Regions from separate parts of the Paenibacillus litoralis genome, predicted to be linked through region 3. Evidence: riboswitches for the same ligand, from Rfam matches in the RefSeq annotation. Region 3 holds a riboswitch; each other region holds the start of a gene.
The links. Region 3 has a riboswitch for ZMP and ZTP ahead of ACKGJP_RS00715 (DJ-1/PfpI family protein). Riboswitches for the same ligand answer to the same signal wherever they lie in the genome.

Region 1 (5,600 bases), 110 kb from region 3:
GTAATACTCCACCGGCTGCAGCGTTTGCGGATCGCGGTAGAGCCCGATGTGTCCCACTTCAGCCGTAGGCATCAGCTTCAGCATACCGTCGACCATGCCTAGCCCGGCACGCAGGATCGGGATCAAGCCGATCTTGTTGCTTCCGGACACGATACGGCAGGTAGCCTTAGTAACAGGCGTCTCCACCTCCACTTGCTCGAGAGCGACGTTGCGCGTAATCTCGTACGCCATGAGCGAGGACACCTCGTCCACCAGCTCGCGGAAATCTTTCGTCTTCGTATTTTTATCACGTATGTACGTTAGTTTGTGCTGGATCAAAGGGTGATCGCAAACAAACAGGTTACCCATGTTGTTCCTCCCGATTGTTCTGCTTACATGACAGGCGCTTCCCATGCGTTACTCACGTTCTAAGCCTGTTGTCAACAGGAATTTACAGAAACCTTGCTTATTATACCACAATCGTTCAACATGCAGTATCGCATTTGTCGTCTTTTATAAATCGTTCCCGAAACGCGTCGAAAAATATCAGAATAATCCCGATTAACCGGCGCATCACCCTTATTTTCCAGAATCGCGCCTCCCCCGCCATGCTTCATTCCGAACCGTTTGCCCGCTAGCGAGACGATGATCAGGCTTCGACCCGAAATCGTGCAAAAAAACGGGTCGCAAGCGACCCGCTTCTATGAAAAGGAATGCCGATTATACCTGACTATAGGTAAGGCCCGGATACATCGGGTATTGCGCCGTCAAATCGGCAACCATACCGCGCACTTTATCGTGAACCGCAGCATCGTTCGGGTTTTTGAGCGTCAGTGCGATCATTTGGGCGATCGACTTCATGGCCGCTTGGTCAAATCCGCGGGAAGTCGCCGCAGGCGTACCGAGACGGATACCGCTTGTTACGAACGGGCTGGTCGGATCGAACGGAATCGCGTTCTTGTTAACCGTGATACCGACTTCATCGAGAATGTGCTGAGCCACTTTACCGGTTAAGTTGATGTTACGCAGGTCAACGAGCAGCAGGTGATTGTCGGTACCGCCGGACACGATGTCGAGTCCTTGGGCAATCAGCTCTTGCGCCATAGCTTGGGCGTTGTCGATGACGTTCTGTGCATACGTTTTGAACGAAGGTTGCAGCGCTTCACCGAACGATACCGCCTTAGCGGCGATAACGTGCATCAAAGGACCGCCTTGCGTTCCCGGGAATACCGCTTTGTCGATTTCCTTCGCCCATGCTTCCCGGCAAAGGATCATCCCGCCGCGCGGACCGCGAAGCGTTTTATGCGTCGTCGTCGTAACGAAATGCGCGTGCGGCACCGGATTCGGGTGCAAGCCCGTTGCAACAAGGCCCGCGATGTGCGCCATGTCAACCATGAACAGCGCGCCTACATCGTTAGCGATTTGCGCGAATGCTTCGAAATCGATCGTACGCGGATACGCGCTTGCGCCTGCAACGATTACTCTAGGCTTATGCTTGAAAGCCGCTTTGCGGACTTCGTCGTAATCGATGCGGAACGTTTGCTCGTTGACGCCGTATGCGACGAAATTGTACAGAAGGCCGGATGCGTTAGCCGGGTTGCCGTGAGTCAAATGGCCGCCGTGCGCCAGGTTCATGCCCAAAATGGTATCGCCTGGTTTTACCGTAGCCAAATATACAGCCAAGTTTGCTTGCGCGCCGGAGTGAGGCTGAACGTTCGCGTGCTCCGCGCCGAACAATTCCTTAGCGCGATCGCGCGCGATGTCTTCCACAACGTCGACATATTCGCAGCCGCCGTAGAAACGCTTGCCCGGGTAGCCTTCCGCATATTTGTTCGTCAATACCGATCCCATAGCTTCCATAACGGCAGGGCTAACGAAGTTTTCCGAGGCGATCAGCTCGATTTTGTCGCGCTGTCTGCCCAGCTCCAAATTCATCGCTTCCAATACTTTCGGGTCCGCTTTACGCAAATGATCCATGTTTGATTCCTCCTGAGTCGTAGTCGTTATAGACGGTTAGATGATGCTTCCCATTAATCGATAAGAAAAAATGATACCGGCAACGCTGAGCGTTAGCCTTTAACCTTGAATGAACGCTTAGGCGTTAAGAACAGCTCCCGCCCGCTTCGCCGGCGGCTTCCTCCGTATAGACGGCGCGCACGCCGCCGATCAGCTTCGGACGCGTGTAAGCGAGCTGTACCGGAGCCTGGCCGATCACGCGGATCGAAGGACGCAGCGGAACGGCAACGCGCCGCAAATGCATCCCGATCAGCGTGCCGCCGATGTCGATGCCCGCATGCGCGGCTATCTCTTCCACCAGCACCGGTTCCTTAAGGTGCCGGTACGCATAAGCGGCCATCGATCCGCCCGCTTTAGGCACCGGAATCACCGATACCTCATCAAGCTGCGGGCTGCGGGCCAGCAGCTCGCGCTCGATTACAAGCGCGCGGTTCAGATGCTCGCAGCACTGGAAGGCCGGATAGAAGCCGGCTTTGGCCCTTACCCGCATGATGCCGCGGTACAGCCGTTCCGCCACTTCAAGGGTGCCGGCCGTTCCGATGTGGCGGCCAAGTACTTCGCTCGTGCTCGTACCGATGACGACGATCTGGCCCGGCTGCACCCGTCCCGCTTGGATGAGCTCCCCGAGTACCGTCTCGACGTCCGCCTCGATCTTGTCCAGCGCAGCTTTCGGATCGACGCTGGCGGATTGTTCGGTTGCGATTTCTTCCGGTTTGACGTCTGATGACTGCATTGCGGCATCCCCTTTCCGTTAGTGGCGTCCGGATATACCCTGGCGCTGTTAGAAAGCCGCCAATCGGGCGCCTTCTTCCTGTTCCCTTACGGGTGGATGGAATACTTGTCTTCCAGCGCCTTGATTTTGCCAACGCGGGTTTCGTGACGCTGTCCATGCGAGAATGGCGTCTCTACCCAAATACGCACGATTTCCGCAGCGAGTCCGGGCCCGATAACGCGTTCGCCCAGCGCCAGCACATTGGAATCGTTATGGTCGCGCGTCGCTTTAGCAGAGAAGGTATCGTGTACGAGCGCGCAGCGGATGCCGGGAATTTTGTTGGCCGCGATCGACATGCCGATCCCCGTCCCGCAAATCAGAATACCGCGGTCGGCCTCGCCGGATACGACCTGCTCGCATACCGGCAGCGCGTAATCCGGGTAATCGACGGAATCGGTGCAGTCGCAGCCCACGTCGATAACCTCATGCCCCATTTCGGTAATCAGCGCCTTAATGCCGTCTTTTAACGCAAAACCGCCGTGATCGGAACCAATAACAATTTTCATAAGGACACCTCTTTCCTCAAAATCCGTACTCGTCGTACCTTTACAGAAAAGCCGCTTCCATTCCGGGAACGATCAGCGTTCCGGCTTCTTGCAAATTCCGTAGTCCAGGCACTTCCCTTAGTATAACCTATTCTTGCCGGAAAACAGAAAAAGAGCACACGCGTGCTTCCACGTCGTTGCTCTTTGCCCAGGCGACCGGCCGATTCCCTCAATGCTCCATTGTGGTTATTCCCACTTGTCGCCAGTTACATTGAGTCCTATTCACTTACCCCTATCATAACGCATTCCTGCCGCGCTGTAAAGATTCCGGATGCCTGCCGCATCTTGCTAAAATCGGTAGGGAGCAGGCGGCGCCTCGCAAGAGAATACCGAAGCGCCGGGAGCCCCCGCCAAGCGGTCAATCCGCTCTCAAGCGGCCCTGCAATTTATATAGGCTGCTTTCGATTTCCGCCGCGCAATGCTCATACATGGCTTTGGAGCCGCCGTACGGGTCGGCGATATCGTAATTCGGCAGCCGATCGGCCATATCGCGCAGCCTCCCCCATTCCTGCGGGCTTATAGGCTGGCCAAGGGCCTGCTTCATATGAAGCTCCGCGCTCAGCTCTCCGTGCTCGCGGACGGCCTCAAGCACCCTTGCGTCGTCCTCGGCGTACTCTTTGAGCGTGAACGTTTTGTCCGCGGAATCCGGGTACTGCTGAATGACCGACCGTTTATGGTTAACCGTCATGGTCAAAATCAAATCAGCCCAGCCGACGAGTTGGCCGGTGAGCGTTTGGGACGTAATCGAACCCGTAAACCCCTTGTCACGCAAAATCGATGCCGAATGCGCCGATACGGAGCAGCCGTCCATCGCGGCTACGCCGGCCGACTTTACTTCGACCGGAAGCCCCTTCACCCCCGCCAATATCCGCAAAAGCCCTTCGGCCAGCGGGCTTCGGCATGTATTCCCCGTACAGACGAACAAAATGCGATGAGCCATATCGTTTCGCCCCCTTCTCTCGCGAGCGAGTTATAGGTAGTGGTATGCTTCCATTGTAGCAAAAAGCGCGCTACAGCAAAAATTTGATGCCGAAAACGAGCAAGATGATGCCGCCGAACGCTTCTCCGTACTCGCCGACCCAAAGGCCCGCACTTCGCCCCAGCCACAGCCCGAGGATCGACATGATGCCGCCGAAGGTGCCGAACAACAGTACGGTAAGCAAGAAGTCCGAGGCGAACATCCCGAACGAAACGCCGACCGAGAACGAATCGACGCTGACCGTCAGCGCCAGAAGCACGATGCCCCACAGCGTGCCGTGATCGAACGACGGAGCGTCCTCTCCCTTCAGCGCACTATACAGCATATGCCCTCCAAGGAGAATTAAAAGACCCCCGCCCGCAGCGGTTGCCACATTGCCGAGCAGCGTCCCTACATAGTAGCCGGTAAACATTCCGAACAACGGCATCAGCACATGGAACAAAGCGGTGATCAAGCCGATTTTCAAAATGTGAATGAACCGGATTCCTTTCATGCCGATTCCGATGCCGAGCGAAAATGCGTCCAAGCCTAGCGCAAACGCCATCACCAGCAGCGTGGCAAGCTGTCCCCACATCGCCGCCGCCGTATCCATATCCCGTCCCTCCGATCCGCCTGTCCTTGTTCAACATATGCGGACAACTTGGGAAAGATGCTTGTACGGAACGTTTCGGAATCCAAATGGCAGGACAAGTCCTATAAGTCCGGCTATGAAAATAAGCGGCTAACGCGGCTTCCTTCTATTGCTATACCTCCACAACGCGATCCGCAGCCGCTTTGCGCAAGCGGTTCAAGACGGCCGCGCCGATGCCCCGCTCCTCCGGCGTTTCCGCCAAAATGAACGTCGCTCCGGCGTCGTCAAACCGGCGCAGCGCCGCATACAGGCCGCGTGCAACCGACTCCGGCTCTGCAAGACTTCCGCAAGGCACGACGAGATCGGCCGTATACAACGAAGCGCGCTCCGCAACCGTCAGGACGCCGGTTACTTCGCCGCGCGACCGCGCCGCGTCAAGCTCCTGCCGGATATAAGCCGCCACCCGCTCGGCGGAGTCCCCGCGGACGAGCGTAAGCCGGCCTCGCGGCGCGTAATGCGCGTACTTCATGCCGGGCGACTTCGGCGCCGTGGCCGTCAGCGGCTGCGCGCCGCCGTCTCTGCCGCCCGCCGGCGCGTCCGGGCCCGCAGCACCGCCGGCGGCCACCGCGCCGTAGCCGTCTGCGCCGTCATCGTGCGCCGCCGCAACGATCTGCGCCTCCGGCACGAGCTGCGCTAACCGCTCCGCGCTGACGCCCCCCGGGCGCAGCACGTGCACGC
Region 2 (5,600 bases), 550 kb from region 3:
ATCCCACGATGGAATCTAGCTCGCATATGCCTGGAATCTTCCGGGGCAATACTACCTCCAACAATAACTGCTTTCTTTAATGAGTCATCATAGTACCCAGCAAGAATTCCACCTGTTTCATATTTTCCGTAAGAAGAACATTCTTTAAGCATTTCATTCAATATCGTTTCGTCAAATTCAACTTCGAGTCCCCGTTCAGGGTTTCGATATCTGTGTAACAGCATCTAGAACTCCTCTCGTTGTTTCAATAAAACTCCTGCCGGCAACCCATTCAATTGTTGTTGTTCATAAACTGCGAATATACTTGGCCCCAGATTATTCGGCCACCAAGATTCCAATTCTTTAACCGCTAATCCTGCCATTGTCCATATGTCATCAAGACGAGCTGGAAACAATGGATGATAGCACCCGATCCCTTCTCTAGGAAAAACAACGTTTTGGTTCTCCGATTTTTCAAGTCTAATCCAGGGTTGCAGAAATTCAAAAAAATCCTTTTTTGGGAAGGGATTTTTATTGGATAGTAAAATAAACATTCTTCTCGCGCCGAACCCAAGAGATATAGATACAAATCTCTTGGGAACAGTCCAGTCAAACGAATATAAGTAATCTATTACTGCATCGCTACCCGTTGTATCAATAATAACGTCATGTTCTTCAAGATAATCAATTTCATCATCACTTAAATCGGGAAATGAGCTTGTGAATGAACTTGAGCTAATATGTAAGTTATTATTAATCAGTTTTCGAGATAGGGCAGTTGCTTTATTTTGGTTCAATTCGCCTAAACCAAGCATGTGCCTAGATAAGTTGCCAATCTTTATTTTATCCCCATCACAAATAGTAAGATGAGATACTCCAGTACGCGAAAGTAATTCCCCTATAGCCGAGCCTAAAGCTCCTGCACCCAGTAAGAACACTTTATCTTGCTGAATTTTTTTGTTTAAGCTACCTCTACTTAGAATAGCCTCTCTGCTCCAATTTTCAGTGCGAAGATACTTGATTCTCTTTTTTGAATTTAGTTCATTTAATCGATCTCTAGAAAAGTAATAATCGTTTTCATGTCTAAATCCCTTTATTTTCTTTGCCCTTTTTGTTAATTGAGAAAGTTCCAAAGCGATCCAGTGAATAATCGAATTCCCTTGCCCGACAATTTCAGGTATTGGGAATCCAATTAAAATAAAATTACGATCCTGTTTTCTAAAGATATGCATTAAACCGTAGATCTCTTTCCAAAGGTCAATCCGATTTTCATCCCCCTATATTCAGCTAAAACAAATATCTCTTCGACGTAACTTATTAAACCATTAGCGTAAAAAGTTGAGTGATGAAATGCCAATACATATCCAATTATTATTGATTCCGATTCTGCAATAAGTAAATCAGCATTTGTATTACTCAAGATTTCTTGATAAGTTCTCGAAAAATCCCCTTTATTAAGTTTAAAACTTGTCGCAAGTTTTGCAGCCAATTCAAACAATTCCTCTTCATCTTGCATAGATGCCACTCTATATTTTATTCTCACTCCAGTCATCCTTTCTTGGTTCTCATTAAAGCAAAAGGAGCCCGCCTGCAAAGCGTTCTTGCAATATCGTAAATCAACTTGCATGATCCTGAGCTGTAATATTTGCTTCAAAAAAGTTTTCCTTATGAATTGGAGCGTCCGCCATTCTTCTTAGCAGCGCAAGCTGGCCGATATGTGTCATAACATCGGATAATGGACCTTGCAATAACTTTTCCGCTATTTTTTCCCTATCTGGCAAACCCATCGCTATTGCCTTATCAAGTATTCCTACAATCTTATAAAACCGGTTGATTTCTTCTTCCCATGTTCCTATCTCCAGTTCTTCAATTTGATCGTAATGGTGGAACACGGAGTGAGCACATGTAAGCACGAAGGAAATATGGGATAATATAACGATTGGTTTTCGAACTCCCTTGCCAATCTCCAAATTCGGGTAATCATCGGGGGCGTTCAGAATGGCTTTCTCCAATCGGTAAATCATTGTGGCTACGTAGTGACGTAATATACTTTCCACAGGCGACACCTAGCCTTCCATACAAAATTTTTAACACTGTTTTTTCCCGAAAGAATACATAAATGAACATGAATCATAACGGTGAGGGTAGCGACAAAATGTGGGAATAATACTATCCACAATCTCCACTCGTTCTTCTTCTGAGAGCAATCCAGTCGTTACAAGGCGCTTTGCATTATCGTTTCCTAATGCTAATTTAATTAATATAGGCATCTCCTCGTCCTCTCTATTTTTCATGATATAGTCGCTTGTTTGAATGATCACTTTAACATCCTGCAGGTTCTCGGAAACAAAATAAGAATAGAGCTTCCTGCCAATTGTACGGTCTGTGCCATTAATACGTGCGTATTCGATATGTGCATTAATCAGTTTAGAAAGTTCCAAACCAAACGGATGGAAAACTTGGGTACCATCATCAATTTCCACTACACAAACTACCCCACCCGGCTTGCACACCCTTGTCATTTCTTTAATGATTTCTTGCGGCCTAGGATTGTGCATTAAAACAAGGCGAGTATATATAAAGTCAAATGTATTGTCACTAAACGGCAGACTGTTTGCAATGGCATGAACGAATTTAATGCCCTCATTCCCCAAGAACTTACTTTGTGCTGCTTCTAGGATTTTAACACTGTTATCTATTCCAATAATGGAAATATCGGGTAAATACTTAGAGAATAACTCGATCATCGTTCCAGTGCCACACCCTACGTCAAGAACGTTCTTTGCACCATATAGACCGTTTTCGAAAAATAAACGTACTAGTGCTTCCGAGTGACTGCCGACATTCGCTGTTAATCTCTTAATTTCAGATTTCATTTGTTCTTGATCAAAACGATCAAACTGATAGGATACATTCATCTCCATAAGCCTCCTTAAATTAAAAGAGGCAAGGGGATATCTCCCCTTACCTCTGCCCAGGCGCACGGCTTTATGAATATGTGCTCCCTCGTGGGTCTCCACGTTTACGCCAGTAACACATACCAAATAATTACATCTATTATAGTCTGAAAATTGAAATTACAGCAAGTATTTTTTATTGCGCAATTCTGCCCGTTAGTTGAGAAACGGCAGCCGATCGTTCTGGCCGGCTGCCGTCATATATGTATTGAGCTCTTGTACCCGTTAATTTAGCGACCTACCACCTTAAGTGCTTTTCTAACGCATAATATACTCCATCTTCATCGTTTGAAAGCGTCACATCATTGGCTTTCTCTTTGACATCGTCAGGCGCATTGCCCATTGCGACTCCTAAGCCAGCGTATTCAATCATGTCCAAGTCGTTGTAAAAATCACCGATAGCAATAATTTCGGATGGATCAATTCCGTAAGATTCAAGCACTTTTCTCAGTCCATTGGTCTTACTAGTCTGATGATGGACGTATTCTTTGAAAAACTCGGCGTTGGCTCTTAATTTGATGTGTGACGGTAAGACGATATCTTGCCATCCATTAATTCGCTTCTCATCATCAATGGTCAGTTTCATTACAGGCTCTTTCAGTTCTAACACGTCATTATGTGTTGAGTACTGAATCTCATATTGTTTGCATTTGTCGATCTGGTAAGGGCTCATAAACTCTACGTAATGATTGAAAGCTGTGGTCAAAGAAAAATGGATTTCATGTTGGCGGCAGTAAGTGATTAACGGCGAAATATCTTCGACAGAAAAAGAATGCTCATGTATGATTTCTTTTGTCTTATTCTTAATTGTCGCAGCCCCATCGTTTGACACTAAGATTCCGTCAAAATCCAGTGTTTTCATGATTCGTTCAGCTTGCATGTAATATCGTCCTGTTGCAATTACAACGATAACCCCAGCATCTTGCGCATTTCTGACGGCTTCAATGTGTTTTGTTGACACCACGCTTTGACTGTTTAGCAGGGTACCGTCCAAATCAAATCTAAGGCTACTAATTTATAGCGCATTATCTCCACCTACCTAGCTTAATGAAGCTACCAAGATCGCTCTGGCAGCTTCATGATGGTGTTACTGAACAATCGTACCCGTTAGCGTAATGATCCAATTTGCTAGATGATACGGTTCACCGTAAACGGAACTATTTCCTATTACTTCGCCTTGCACCCGCCGCCTGGCTTGTTACCCAACTTGCCTTTAACTATCCTCCACTTGTATCGTGTGATTTTCATCAAGCCGCACTTTATAAGACTCCCCCCATGCTTTCATAGACATGATCACCGGTTCCACAGTCCTTCCGAAATCTGTAAGGGAGTATTCCACTCTTGGCGGAACCTCTTTATATATTTCTCGATGAATGATACCATCCCGTTCAAGCTCTCTTAACTGCAATGTGAGCATAAACTGCGTAATTCCTGGATTGAGGCGTCTGAATTCATTGAATCTTTTCGTTCCGTCCAGGAGCTGATAGAGAATGATCCCCTTCCACTTTCCGCCAATAACATCCAACGTTGTTTCAACCGGACACGCTTGCATATCTGGACGCATTCCATATTTGTTTCTACGGTCTCCCATCAGCTTATCCTCCCAAAGGTTTGATTTTTAATACTATACCATAAAAATATGCGTACTTACTTAAAGTAATCTAACTGATATACAATGCTATCTGTACAACATTTGCTAATCGAGAGGATGGGATACCTATGAATACTCGCCAAAAAATGAAAGCAATCGGTGCATACCGATACCTCCCAATATCTGATCCTGAAAGCCTTATTGATCTGCATTTGGATAAACCGGAACCTACAGGCCGTGATTTGCTTGTAAATGTAAAAGCGATCTCTGTCAACCCTGCAGACGTAGGCGTTCGCGAGCAACATAACTACGAAGCCGAATTACCGAAAATTTTTGGTTGGGATGCTGCTGGAATCGTAGAACAAGTTGGTCCTGACTGTCAATTGTTTAAACCAGGGGACAAGATCTATTATGCGGGTAGCGTGGCTCGTCCAGGCACAAATAGCGAATTTCACTTGGTTGATGAACGAATTGTAGGAAAAATGCCAAGAAGTTTGGATTTCGCAGCAGCAGCCGCATTACCGCTTACCTCGATAACTGCATGGGAGGGCCTATTTGATCGTTTAGGAATTAGCCTAAACACAAATGAAAACAAAAGTATACTTATTATCGGCGCAGCTGGAGGAGTAGGATCGATTGCCGTGCAACTTGCCAAATTAGCAGGTTTGACTGTCATCGGTACTGCTTCGCGTCCGGAGTCAACTCATTGGGCCAAAAGATTTGGTGCGGATTTTATAATAAACCACAACAACCCTTTCCAACCTCAGCTCAAAGAATTTGGTATCGATTCCGTAGATTATATTTTCTGCTTGAACGATACTGTACAACATCTAGCGAATATGTCGGAGGCTATTACCCCCCAAGGTAAAATTTGCTGTATCGTTCCTACGGATAAGGCTACCTGGGCAGGAAGCTTGAAAATGGACTTGCTGTTTTCTAAAAGTGTAACGTTTGTATGGGAGTTCATGTTTACACGGCCCTTGTTTCATACCGAAGACATGATAAAACAACACGAATTGCTGAATAGCCTGGCGGACTTAATCGATGATGGAAAATTAAAAACAACACTAAAT
Region 3 (5,600 bases):
TTGCGGCCAAAGGCTTGATCCACGCAGTCAAATGCTACGAGCAGTTGGCCATCGAAGCGGCCGTTCACGGCGATCGCGGGCTTGCGCTGCAGGCGTTGACGCATCATCCGCTTGTGCCGTCGGCGAATGTTGCCGAGAAGATGCTGAACGAAATGCTCGAGCAGCATAAAGCATATTTGCCGAACTTTTTTCGCTCCTAGGGGGGCAATGAACGAACAGTCCGGGTTGTATCTTACAGCACCGGACTGTTTTCATACCTTGTGGTTAAAAGTAGGAGAGGTAGGCTGTCTGGGTATAATAAGGACGCCGAACTAATGTTACGCTTATCAAGCAGCATTCAATATTCCTTCCGCAGCGTTTTCACGAACGTGACCCTATCGAAGGCGGGGGCAAAGTAATCTTTTTCCCAGGCGGCCGTTTCAAAGCCCAGATCGCGATAAAAGCGAAGTGTAGGCCCGGTATCGGCATGGCCGAGCGTATAGAGCATTACTTTGGCGGCATCTTGCTCCCGAATGTCCCTGCAAACGTGGTCGATCAACGCTCTGCCGATTCCCTGACGCGCATGCTCCTTGGAAACGACGACGCCTACGATTTCATAAAGCCCGACCTCATCATTGTAAATAAAACCGGTATGTCCCGCGATTTCTCCATCGCCGGCAAGCGCCACATAGTAAGCGCTAGGCTTGCAGCCTTCAGCTTCCCAGAACGACCGCCACCGGTCCGGATACCTCATTCTGACAAAGCTCGGAAACTGCAGCGGATATTGCGCCATCAAGGCGTCGATAGCGGCTCCTTCGCCATTTTGAAGCGGTCTAATAAGTATCGTTCTCACTCCCGTTTCGATTAATCAAAAGGCATGTCTAGGTCCGTCATTCGGCCGGGGCGATAATAAGGATAATCCATGGCTGCCTGAACCTTCCTGACGAAATCGATGCCCGCTAGCGACTCTACGAAAAACAACCCCAGGTCGATAGAGGCGGAAACGCCGCCGCCGGTAAAAACGTTGCCGTCACGGACGATGCGGGTTTTGAGCACGGTGTCGCAATAGGGCGCGAGCAGATCGTAGGCGGACGGATTCGTCGTAGCCTGCTTGCCGTTCAGAAAGCCGGCGGCTCCCAGCAGCAACGCACCTGTGCATACGGACACCTTGTATTCGGCTTTGGCGGCCGTCTGCAGCCAGGCGATGAAATCGGCGTCGTGCCTCAGCTGCCTCGTGGGTATTCCGCCCGGAACGAATACGACATCGTAACCGGACAGATCGGGGCGAACATGCCCGATTTTGATCGTCATGCCGCGATCGTCGGTAATTTCCGCTTTGTCCGCGCATAGATCCCACGTTAAGTCTTCCTTTGCTTTCATGATTTTCAGCCACGATACGGCGTCATAAAAGCCGATAAAATCCAAGGACGTCATCCCGTCGAACAAAATGTACGCGATCCTCAAGCCGTTCACCCGCCTTTCCTTCATTCGGATTCGAATAACAAAAAGAAGCACTCGATCGCAAGATCAAGCACTTCGCCCAGGCGTACGGCCGTTATCGATGCGCTCCCTCATGGTTCTCCATGTTTACGCCAGTTACGCATCGTTCGATTTGATGACATTTATGTTACTCGAATATTCTGAAAATTACAAGAACAGTTTTCAAGATAGTTTTCTTTATTTTGTTAGATCGAGCTGTCCTTCCGCATAAAAAGGGCCTTCGAACAAATGTTCGAAGGTCTCTTTTCTCCTATTTCTTGTTGATTTTCGCGTAGGCTTCCTCATATTCTTTAATGATTTGGTCGCCGCCGGTTTTGCGCCATTGCTCGACCGCTTTGTTCCAGCCTGTCTCGTCGATTTCACCCATGATGAATTTCGTCGTGGCGTCGCTGATGATTTTGGACAGCTCGCTGCCCTTCTCGATATTGGTTTGCGAAATGAGCGCTTGCACCGGATTTTGGATAGCCGTCGGGAAGTTGTCGATCTGCATTTGCAGCGCTTTTTCCAAGATCGGCGAGTTATTGCCCTTCATCGCTTTGGACGAATCGTCAAACCGCATGAATTCGTAAGAGGCTATGTCCGTATTGAATTTCTGGGCGTCGGTACGAACCGGCTTGCCGTTCTCCATCTTGTAGGTCGAGCCCTCGAAGCCCCAAGTGAACAGGTTCTGCATGTCCGGATCGGCCAATTTGTCCATATAGCCCAAGATTTGTTTGAGCTGGACCTCGGTTTTGACGCTTGTTTTCGGGAACATGAACTGCGGCGGGAATGCGCCCCGGGTAACGACTCTGACGCCCTTCGGCCCTTCGATTCTGCTGATGACGTCCAGCTTCGCCTGCGGGAACGCTTTGTACAGATCGACGTAGCGGGACTCGACTTCTTCCAGTGCGGCGAATAGCATGCCGGATTTGCCTTTGTTAATCATGTCGAAATCGTTTTTGTTGACGGCAAAATCCTTGTTCATAATATTCTCGTCGTAGAACGATTTGTACAGCTTCAGCGCATCCATGTATTCCTTGGTCATAAAGGAGGGGGTGAGCTTGCCATCCTTCAGATCGAATTGGTTCGGCCCTCCGAACCAGGCTACGAACAGCTCGAAGCCGTTAGTGCCGGCTCCGCCGACGGCGATGGTGTCCTGTTTGCCGTTTTTGTCCGGATCGTTGAATGTGAACGCGCGCATCACCTTGATCAACTCGTCCAGCGTTTTGGGCTGCTGCATGCCTAAATTATCGAGCCAGTCCTGGCGAATGACGATGCCGTTGCGCGCTTGGGGGATATACTTGTAAATCCCGTAAATTTTGCCGTCGAAGGCGCTGTCCTTCAGCATTTGCTCGTTGATTTTGCTCAGGTTCGGATAATCCTTCAAGAGAGGCCCGATCTCCCAAAACATGCCCGAGCGGACCGCGTTGACCAAGCCGGCGTTTTTGTTGCCGTTCGCTAGTACGTACAAAATTTGCGGCAAATCCTGAGAGGCGATACTCGCGTTCATCTTGTCCTGATAGGCGGAGCCCGGCGTCCAGACGATATCGAGCTTCGTATTCGTATGCGTCTGTACCTTTTTCAGCGTTTCCCCGTCCTGTTTAGGCGGCTCGGCATTCCAATACGGCACCATCATTTTGATGGCAAGCGGTTCTTTCGACTTCGGGGATTCCGCTTTAGGCGAGCTGTCTGCCTGCTTCCCGCCATCAGTCGTTGCGCTGCCACCGCAGCCGGCGACAAGCGCTCCCGTCAAACCGATTGCAAGAACGGCAGCCGTCGTATGCTTCCATGTTTTCATGTACATCGCCCCTTCAATAATTGTTGTATGATACATCTTCAGTCCGCAAGATGCAATCACCGGTTCGGTTTGCTCTTACCCTTTGATCGAGCCGAGAAAAACGCCTTTGGCGAAATGCTTCTGCAGCAAAGGGTAGACGAGCAGGATCGGTACGGTCGCGACGACGATCGACGCCATTTTGACAGTCTGGCTGGGCGGGACGAAGGTCGCGTCGAACGTGCTGGAATCGCCGATGCCGCCTTCCGACAAGATGACGATCTGCCGCAGCAGCACCTGGATCGGCCATTTCGTATGGTCGTTCAAATACAGGATCGCGTTGAAAAAGGTGTTCCAATGACCGACCGCGTAAAACAGCGAGAACGTCGCGATCGCCGGCATGGAGAGCGGAAGCACGATCCGGATCAAAATACCGAGGTCGTTGCAGCCGTCGATTTTGGCCGATTCCTCAAGCCCGTCGGGCAACTGCTGGAAAAAGTTTTTCAGCACGATCAGATTGAAGGCGCTGATCGCGCCGGGGATAATGAGCGCCCAGTACGTGTTGATCATCCCAAGCGACTTCACGACCAAATACGTCGGAATCATGCCGCCGCTGAACAGCATCGAGAAGACGATCAGCAGCATGATCGGCTTGCGTCCTTTCAGATGGGAGCGGGCGAGCGGATACGCCATCAAAATGGTGAACACCAGATTCACTAGCGTTCCGGCGAGCGTGACCAAAATCGTTACGATCAGGCTTCGCGAAAGCGTTTCGGTGGAAAAAATGTATTTGTACGCGTCCAGCGAAAATTTCGTAGGCAGCAGGACGAACGTTTTCTGAACCAGCACCTCGGAGGCCGTGAACGAAGCGCTGATCACATACAGGAACGGCAGGAAGGTAGCCAGGGAGAACGCTAGCAGAATGCCGTAAATGCACGTGTCGATCAGGCGGTTGCCCCATGTTTTACCTTCGATCATCGGATTCACCTCGCTTTAGGGTAACGACGGCAGCGGAACGGAGAGACGGCTTATTCAATAGACGCCCTCCTCGCCGAATTTTTTGGCTAAATAATTGGCTCCTGCGACAAGTACGAAGCCGACCACCGATTTGAACACGCCGATGGCGGTGCTGTAGCTGAATTGCCCTTGCGTAATGCCGCTCGTATACACATACGTGTCAAACACCTCGCCGACTTCCCGGTTAAGCGGGTTGAGCATCAGGTAGATCTGCTCGAAGCCGTTGTCGAGGAACGTGCCCAGCCGCAGGATGAGCAGAATCACGATCACGTTCCGGATCGACGGCAGCGTAATATGCCACAGCTGACGCCAACGGCTGGCTCCGTCCATGCGGGCCGCCTCGTACATTTGCGGATCGACTCCAGCCAAGGCGGCGAGGAAAATGATCGTCCCCCAGCCGGTCTCCTTCCAGATCACCTCCGCCGTTATTAGCGTACGAAACCAATCCGCGCTTTCCAGCAAGTTGATTTGCTTACCCGTCGACGCCTTCATCCATTCGGTAAATAGGCCGCCCTCCGAGGTAAAGAAAATGTAGGCGATCCCGACCACGACAACCCAGGAGACGAAATGCGGAATATAGATGAGCGTCTGGACGAATCGTTTGTACGCTTCCTTCCTGACTTCGTTCAGGAGCAGGGCGATGACGATCGGCATCGGGAAGAAAAACACGATATTATAGATGGCCAAAACAAACGTGTTTTTGAGCAGCATGCCGAATACCGGATTCGTGAAAAACCGCTCGAAATGCTTGAACCCTACCCATTCGCTGCCCGTAAAGCCGAGGAAGGGCTGATAGTTTTTGAAGCCGATCAATACGCCCCACATCGGTACGTACTTAAAAAGAAGGAAGTAAGCGATACCGGGTATCAGCATGAAGTACAGCCAGCGATCCCGGATGAACGGCCGGACCCACCGTTTCCGCTCCATGCGTTCGTTCAGCATCCGGGTTGGCAATGGGTTAGACTGCAAATGGAAGCCCTCCTTGATTCTTAATTCGTCGCTTTCGTTGTACTTCGCAGCGGGTTGCCGCCAGCGTTTTCTCAAAATGTCAGAAAGGATATCCTCCGCCGATTGTTCCATTTCTCGGCAAACGTCAGGTATCAAAGACGCCGAATGCGTTTATCCTTGTGGGACTATCATCGCTTGGAGCCGGGTAACCGTCTATAATCACTAGAGCCCCTTTTGGCGATTAGGCTGGGGGGCGGCCGGTTTCGGGGGCAATAATCATCACGGACCCTATAATCATTAGGGCGCTGTAGGCAAAAAATCCCCGAGTAGCGCGCCATGCGGGCGTTTCCTCGGGGATTGCAGGTATGTCGATCATTTCTCTTGCCGTTTGCGGTAGTCGCCG
Region 4 (5,600 bases), 3.7 Mb from region 3:
TTGCAAGAGTATCCGATCATTATGCGCTGGATATGCACATCGATACCGATGAAGCCAATGCGGCGGGCGTGAAGACAGGCGACACGGCGGATATCATGCAGGCTGAATGACGGAACGGTCCGGTTTGATTCCATTTACCGCTAAATCCTCTCCTTAGGCTGGATAGAGAGGATTTTATTTTTGTCAAAAAGCGAACATGGATTACCGAATGGTAAAATGTTATAATACGTTATTGGACTACTAAATCATAAAACGATGACATTTCAAGCATAGAGGGAAGTGAAACAAGCATGTCTAAGGAGAGTAATCAGCCAGCGGACTTAAAATCCGTCAAGGGCGACAAAGACTACTCCCAATATTTCGACTTTTCTAACGCGAAAGTCGTCAAGCAGGAAGACGGGAAAACAACATACCGCGTAAGCGGTCGGAATATTACGGTCAATGCGGCTCCAAGCCATAAAGACGAGAAAAGCAGGGGCAAGGAAGATATCCAAGTCCACTACGATTTCAGCATTCCGGAAGATATGAAAGAGTTCGGTAAGGATAAGTTCTACCTGATCACGACATACGGCTGTCAGATGAACGAGCACGATACGGAAACGATGATGGGTCTGCTGGAGCAAATGGGCTACCAGCGCACGGAAGATAAGCTTGCGGCGGACGTTATTTTGCTCAATACTTGCGCGATCCGCGAAAATGCGGAGGATAAAGTGTTCGGCGAGCTGGGGCATTTGAAGGCGCTCAAAGCCGAAAGACCGTCTCTCGTACTTGGCGTTTGCGGCTGCATGTCTCAAGAGGAAGCGGTTGTGAAGCGGATCATGCAGAAGCATGCGTTCGTGGACATGATTTTCGGTACGCATAACATTCACCGTCTGCCTCATTTGTTAAAAGACGCGTATTTCAGCAAGGAAATGGTTGTCGAGGTGTGGTCCAAGGAAGGCGACATTATCGAGAACCTGCCCAAAAAGCGCGAAGGCATTAAAGCATGGGTCAATATCATGTACGGCTGCGACAAGTTCTGCACGTACTGCATCGTTCCTTATACCCGGGGCAAGGAGCGGAGCCGGAGACCGGATGACGTCATTGCGGAAGTTCGGGATTTGGCGCGCCGCGGCTTCAAGGAGATTATGCTGCTCGGCCAGAACGTCAACGCCTACGGCAAAGATTTCGAGGATATCGACTATACGTTCGGAGATTTGATGGACGACATTTCCAAAATCGATATCCCGCGCGTCCGGTTCACGACTTCGCATCCCCGCGACTTCGACGATCGTTTGATCGAGGTGCTTAGCCAAAAAGGCAATTTGATGGAGCATATCCATCTGCCGGTGCAGTCGGGCAATACGGAAATTCTTAAACGAATGAGCCGCAAATATTCCCGCGAGCATTATCTTGAGCTGGTGGGCAAAATCCGCAAAGCGATACCGGACGCCGTACTGACGACCGATATTATCGTCGGTTTCCCGGGCGAGACGGAGGAGCAGTTCGAGGATACGATGTCGCTGGTTCGCGAAGTGAAATACGACTCGGCTTATACGTTCATCTATTCCCCGCGTGAAGGAACGCCTGCGGCCTCGATGGAGGATAACGTGCCCGAGCATGTCAAGAGAGCGCGCTTGCAGCGCTTGAACGACCTTATGAAAGAGCTTGGCAAACAAAGCAACGAGAGCTTGCGAGGCGAGATCGTAGAAGTGCTGATCGAAGGGGAAAGCAAAAACAACCCGGATGTGCTGTCGGCTCGCACGCGTACGAATAAGCTCGTTCATGTCGTTGCACCGAAGCAGTTGATCGGAACGATCGCACAGGTGAAAATTACCGAGCCACAGACGTGGGTGCTGTATGGAGATTTGATCCCGGAGTCCGTGCAACAAGCCATCTAAGGCAGGTTCCTTACAAAAAAAGAAAGGGAGAGGCGACTCTCTCCTAAATTTGATAAAAGGCAGGCGTCGATATGTCGGAGCATCATCACAATCATGAAGTCGAATCATGCGATATCCCGCATTACAATTCCACGGACCTGATCGTCCGTGAAGATATTATGAGCAAGGCGAAAGAACTCGCGGCGTTGATTTCTACATCGTCCGAAGTGGAGTTCTACCAGAAGGCGGAAAAGCAGATCGCCGATAACGATCATGTACAGAGCTTGATCAAGCAAATCAAGAAAAAGCAGAAGGAGATCGTCGCCTTCCAGAACACGTTCAAAAATCCGCAAATGGTTGAGAAAATCGAAGCCGAAATTACGTCCTTGCAGGACGAGCTCGATTCGATTCCGATCGTAACGGAATTCCAGCAATCGCAAAGCGATATCAACTATTTGCTGCAGCTGGTCATGTCGGTCGTTCGCGATACCGTTTCCGAGAAGATTCAAGTGGAAGCCGCATCGGCAGAAGCCGACCCGGCGAATTGCAGCGACTAAGACGGAAGGGGAAGACCGCGAGGTCTTCTTTTTTATTGTAGCGAGAGGGCAGCATCCGGCGGATGATTATTGTTGTGCGTTTCGCGTTCGTCTGATAAACTGATGGAAGCAGGGAAGCTGCGCGTAACTGGCGGAACGTGGACGACCACGGGGGAGCGCGCGGAACATAAAAGCCGTACGCCTGGGCGAAAGTATTCGACGATCATGTCGGGTGCTTTTTTTTGTTTTCGTACAAAAAATAGTTGGAGGCGAAGACGATGAATGAAATGACGCGTACAAAAAAGCTGCTTGGCAAACCGCTGGCCGACGAACTGGCAGCGTCCATCAAGGCCAACGTGGAAGCGTACCAAGAGCAGGGCGTGGCAGCCAGGGTTGCCGTAGTTTGGGTGGAGGGCGACCCTGCAACGGAATGGTATGTGAACGCCAAAAGAAAAACGGCGGAGAAGCTGGGCATCGCCTTCGATCTGTACCCGTTCCAAAGCGGGGCGGAGGAGCATGCGCTCGTAGACTGCATCCGATCGCTGAATCAAGACGAGAAGACGCATGGCATTATGGTGGAGCTTCCTTTGCCTAAGGCGATCGATGCGAAGCGGGTGACGGCAGCGATCGATCCGCTTAAAGATGTGGACGGATTAACGCCAGCCAATCGTCTTGCCTTGCTGTCAGGCGGACCCGGAATCGCGCCGGCTACGCCGCAAGCCTGCATCCGGTTGCTCAAGCATTATGGGATATCGCTTGCGGGCAAGCATGCGGTCGTGATCGGCAGAGGGGAGACGGTCGGCCAGCCCTTGTATCATTTGCTGCAGCGTGAGCAAGCTACGGTAACCGTCTGCCATTCCCGGACTGCCGATTTGGATAAGCATGTACGCCGGGCGGAAATCGTTTTTGCGGCAGCTGGACGCCGCGGGCTGGTGAGCGTCCAAGCGGCGCACGAGGAACTGATTGTGGTGGATGCCGGCATTAACGAGACGGAGGAGGGAAGCATCGCGGGGGATGTTGATCCCGATGTCCTGCGAGTGGCTGCGGCGATGACACCGGTACCGGGAGGAGTCGGTACGGTGACAACCATGATCTTGTTCGAAAATGTGCTTCGAGCCATGGATTGGCAGCGCGAAGAGCGGGTGAAACCATCTAAAGGTACGGACGCAGCGGCTGTCTCGGAGGAAGTGCCGTATGACGCCACGATTCGGTCGTTCCTGGCTGCGGCCGCTTCTGCGTCGCCTACGCCGGGCGGGGGAAGTATCGCAGCCTTAGCGGCGGCGCTAGGCGCTTCGATGACTTCCATGGTGGCAAAGCTGTCGACGGGTCCTAAGTTTGCGCAAACGGAGGCGGCGGCGAATACGCTAGCAGTAGAGATGGCGGCGGCGATCGCCCGGTCCGAATCGCTGCTTCATGAGGATATCCAAGCTTTTGAAGCGTACATGGCGGCCTTGAAACTTACAAAAGGGGCGTCTCGCGATGAAGCGCTGCGGGAGGCCGCACAAGCTGCCGCCGATGTGCCGCTGAGGCTTGCAAGGCTATGCACGGATGCGATTCGTGCGTCCGGGGCGATGGCGGAAACGGGGAACAAGACGGCGATCTCGGATCTGGGCATTGGCGTCCTGCTGCTGGAGGCTTCGCTGCAAGCCGCCCTATTGACCGTAGAAATCAACTTGCCGGCTTTAGGTGGCAGTCAGCTCGAACAAAAAATTCGCGGAGAAGCAAGCGCACTTCGAAATGAAGCTTATGTGAACAAGGAATCGGTGCTTGATACGGTATATCGACGGATAAGAGCATAAGGCAGGCGTATCGTCAAAAGAGATCGTCATGCAATTCCGTGACATTGCGGATGATAGCGAGCGGTTTGGCTAGCGATTCGGGAGCGGGTAAGCCGCTTCGGTTCAGCCAAACCGTTTTCATGCCCAGCAGGGAAGGGCCGACAACGTCATTCTCCCACGAATCGCCAACGAATAGCGTTTCCTCCGGAGTCGCTCCAAAATGACGAAGCGCTGCTTCGTAGATGGGGGCATGGGGCTTCGAATGGCCGATCGTATCCGAGCAGAAAAGGGAGTCTTCAGGAAAGAAGGGAGCAAGCCCCGCGCCTTCCAGCTTATCCATTTGCAGACGCAGCGTGCCGTTGGTTACGATCCCCAGCAGGTATGACCCGCTCAGCTTCTCCATAAACGATAGTCGTTCCTCATTCGGCCTAAGGTGTTTCCGAATGGCAGGTCGGAACAATTCGTCATACACCCCCGCATCTTCCTTCGTGGCCGCAACATGAAAGGCCGCTAACGCTCCGATAAAGCGCTGCTCCCTGAATGCCGTCAATGTGATTTGTTCGTCCAGGTAAAGAGGTTCTAGCGCGAGATCCAGCTTCTTAAACTCGGCGTAAAGACGGTCGGGATCAAGCCCCTTTGCAAGAGGGTGTGCCGCGAGGGCGAATTTGGAGCTTTCCGCCCAATATTCGTCGAAGAAGACGAGCGTATCGTCGAGATCGAAAAGAATCAATTTGCACGATTTCACAGAGGTTCCTCCCTTGAATGGTTAACGAACAATTTACCACATCCGGAATGGCCGGTAAACCGTTTTGTAACAAACGACAACAGGAGCCGCTAATCTTATACCTGTATTTTCTTGTATTCGGATTTTTGGCATCGGGTTCACAATCGGCGGCTCTTATGGTAATCTAGAGAACATTATTCCTTGCGTCTTATGAAGGATGGAAGATTTTTCTAACGCATAGGGATGCAAAGCCGAATCATGATCCGGCTGGAAATCGCATACAACGTACTGAAGAACGGGAAACGGCTGCCATTCTAGAGCTCCTCGATTTCATTGTCAAATTGTCGGGCTATACGCGTCCTGCGCCTAAATAGCCGGCTTGCGGACGCTATTGACGGGAGGAATATTTATGTTTTCTTACACGATTGACGAACATGTTTCGCTGCGGCTGCTGGAGTTTCGTGACGCAGAGCCGCTTTATGCGCTGATCCGAAGCTGCGGCCCGTATTTGCAGCAGTGGCTGCCGTGGGCGTATAGCCAGAACACCTTGGAATCGACGCAAGCGTTCATTCGCGGTTCGATGGCCCAATTTGCGGCAAACGACGGGTTTCAGGCGGGGATTTGGCATGACAACCGGATTGTTGGCGTTATCGGCTATCACCGGTTCGATTGGATGAACCGCTCGACAAGTATCGGCTATTGG

Region 1: it holds a riboswitch for ZMP and ZTP, as region 3 does, so the genes downstream of both, rpiB (ribose 5-phosphate isomerase B) here and ACKGJP_RS00715 (DJ-1/PfpI family protein) in region 3, are expected to answer to the same signal.
Region 2: it holds a riboswitch for ZMP and ZTP, as region 3 does, so the genes downstream of both, ACKGJP_RS35040 (class I SAM-dependent methyltransferase) here and ACKGJP_RS00715 (DJ-1/PfpI family protein) in region 3, are expected to answer to the same signal.
Region 4: it holds a riboswitch for ZMP and ZTP, as region 3 does, so the genes downstream of both, ACKGJP_RS21735 (cyclodeaminase/cyclohydrolase family protein) here and ACKGJP_RS00715 (DJ-1/PfpI family protein) in region 3, are expected to answer to the same signal.

The regions. Positions count from the first base shown of each region.
Region 1 is NZ_CP176395.1:54,657-60,256, reverse strand. Features, by position in the region: gene upp (uracil phosphoribosyltransferase) at 1-348, opposite strand, end outside; gene glyA (serine hydroxymethyltransferase) at 700-1,956, opposite strand; gene ACKGJP_RS00250 (TIGR01440 family protein) at 2,081-2,728, opposite strand; gene rpiB (ribose 5-phosphate isomerase B) at 2,815-3,273, opposite strand; ZMP/ZTP riboswitch at 3,452-3,532, opposite strand; gene ACKGJP_RS00240 (low molecular weight protein arginine phosphatase) at 3,671-4,252, opposite strand; gene ACKGJP_RS00235 (manganese efflux pump MntP family protein) at 4,323-4,883, opposite strand; gene ACKGJP_RS00230 (L-threonylcarbamoyladenylate synthase) at 5,035-5,600, opposite strand, start outside.
Region 2 is NZ_CP176395.1:8,357,038-8,362,637, forward strand. Features, by position in the region: gene ACKGJP_RS35020 (Mov34/MPN/PAD-1 family protein) at 1-224, opposite strand, end outside; gene ACKGJP_RS35025 (ThiF family adenylyltransferase) at 225-1,211, opposite strand; gene ACKGJP_RS35030 (hypothetical protein) at 1,211-1,522, opposite strand; gene ACKGJP_RS35035 (hypothetical protein) at 1,596-1,991, opposite strand; gene ACKGJP_RS35040 (class I SAM-dependent methyltransferase) at 2,067-2,897, opposite strand; ZMP/ZTP riboswitch at 2,945-3,024, opposite strand; gene ACKGJP_RS35045 (Cof-type HAD-IIB family hydrolase) at 3,175-3,930, opposite strand; gene ACKGJP_RS35050 (winged helix-turn-helix transcriptional regulator) at 4,150-4,527, opposite strand; gene ACKGJP_RS35055 (zinc-binding alcohol dehydrogenase family protein) at 4,656-5,600, shown strand, end outside.
Region 3 is NZ_CP176395.1:164,132-169,731, forward strand. Features, by position in the region: gene ACKGJP_RS00705 (6-phospho-beta-glucosidase) at 1-200, shown strand, start outside; gene ACKGJP_RS00710 (GNAT family N-acetyltransferase) at 338-772, opposite strand; gene ACKGJP_RS00715 (DJ-1/PfpI family protein) at 844-1,443, opposite strand; ZMP/ZTP riboswitch at 1,511-1,589, opposite strand; gene ACKGJP_RS00720 (extracellular solute-binding protein) at 1,730-3,256, opposite strand; gene ACKGJP_RS00725 (carbohydrate ABC transporter permease) at 3,332-4,210, opposite strand; gene ACKGJP_RS00730 (ABC transporter permease) at 4,265-5,191, opposite strand; gene ACKGJP_RS00735 (helix-turn-helix domain-containing protein) at 5,570-5,600, opposite strand, start outside.
Region 4 is NZ_CP176395.1:5,172,934-5,178,533, reverse strand. Features, by position in the region: gene pduL (phosphate propanoyltransferase) at 1-110, shown strand, start outside; gene miaB (tRNA (N6-isopentenyl adenosine(37)-C2)-methylthiotransferase MiaB) at 291-1,880, shown strand; gene ACKGJP_RS21740 (RicAFT regulatory complex protein RicA family protein) at 1,952-2,416, shown strand; ZMP/ZTP riboswitch at 2,530-2,610, shown strand; gene ACKGJP_RS21735 (cyclodeaminase/cyclohydrolase family protein) at 2,674-4,194, shown strand; gene ACKGJP_RS21730 (HAD family hydrolase) at 4,208-4,918, opposite strand; gene ACKGJP_RS21725 (GNAT family N-acetyltransferase) at 5,307-5,600, shown strand, end outside.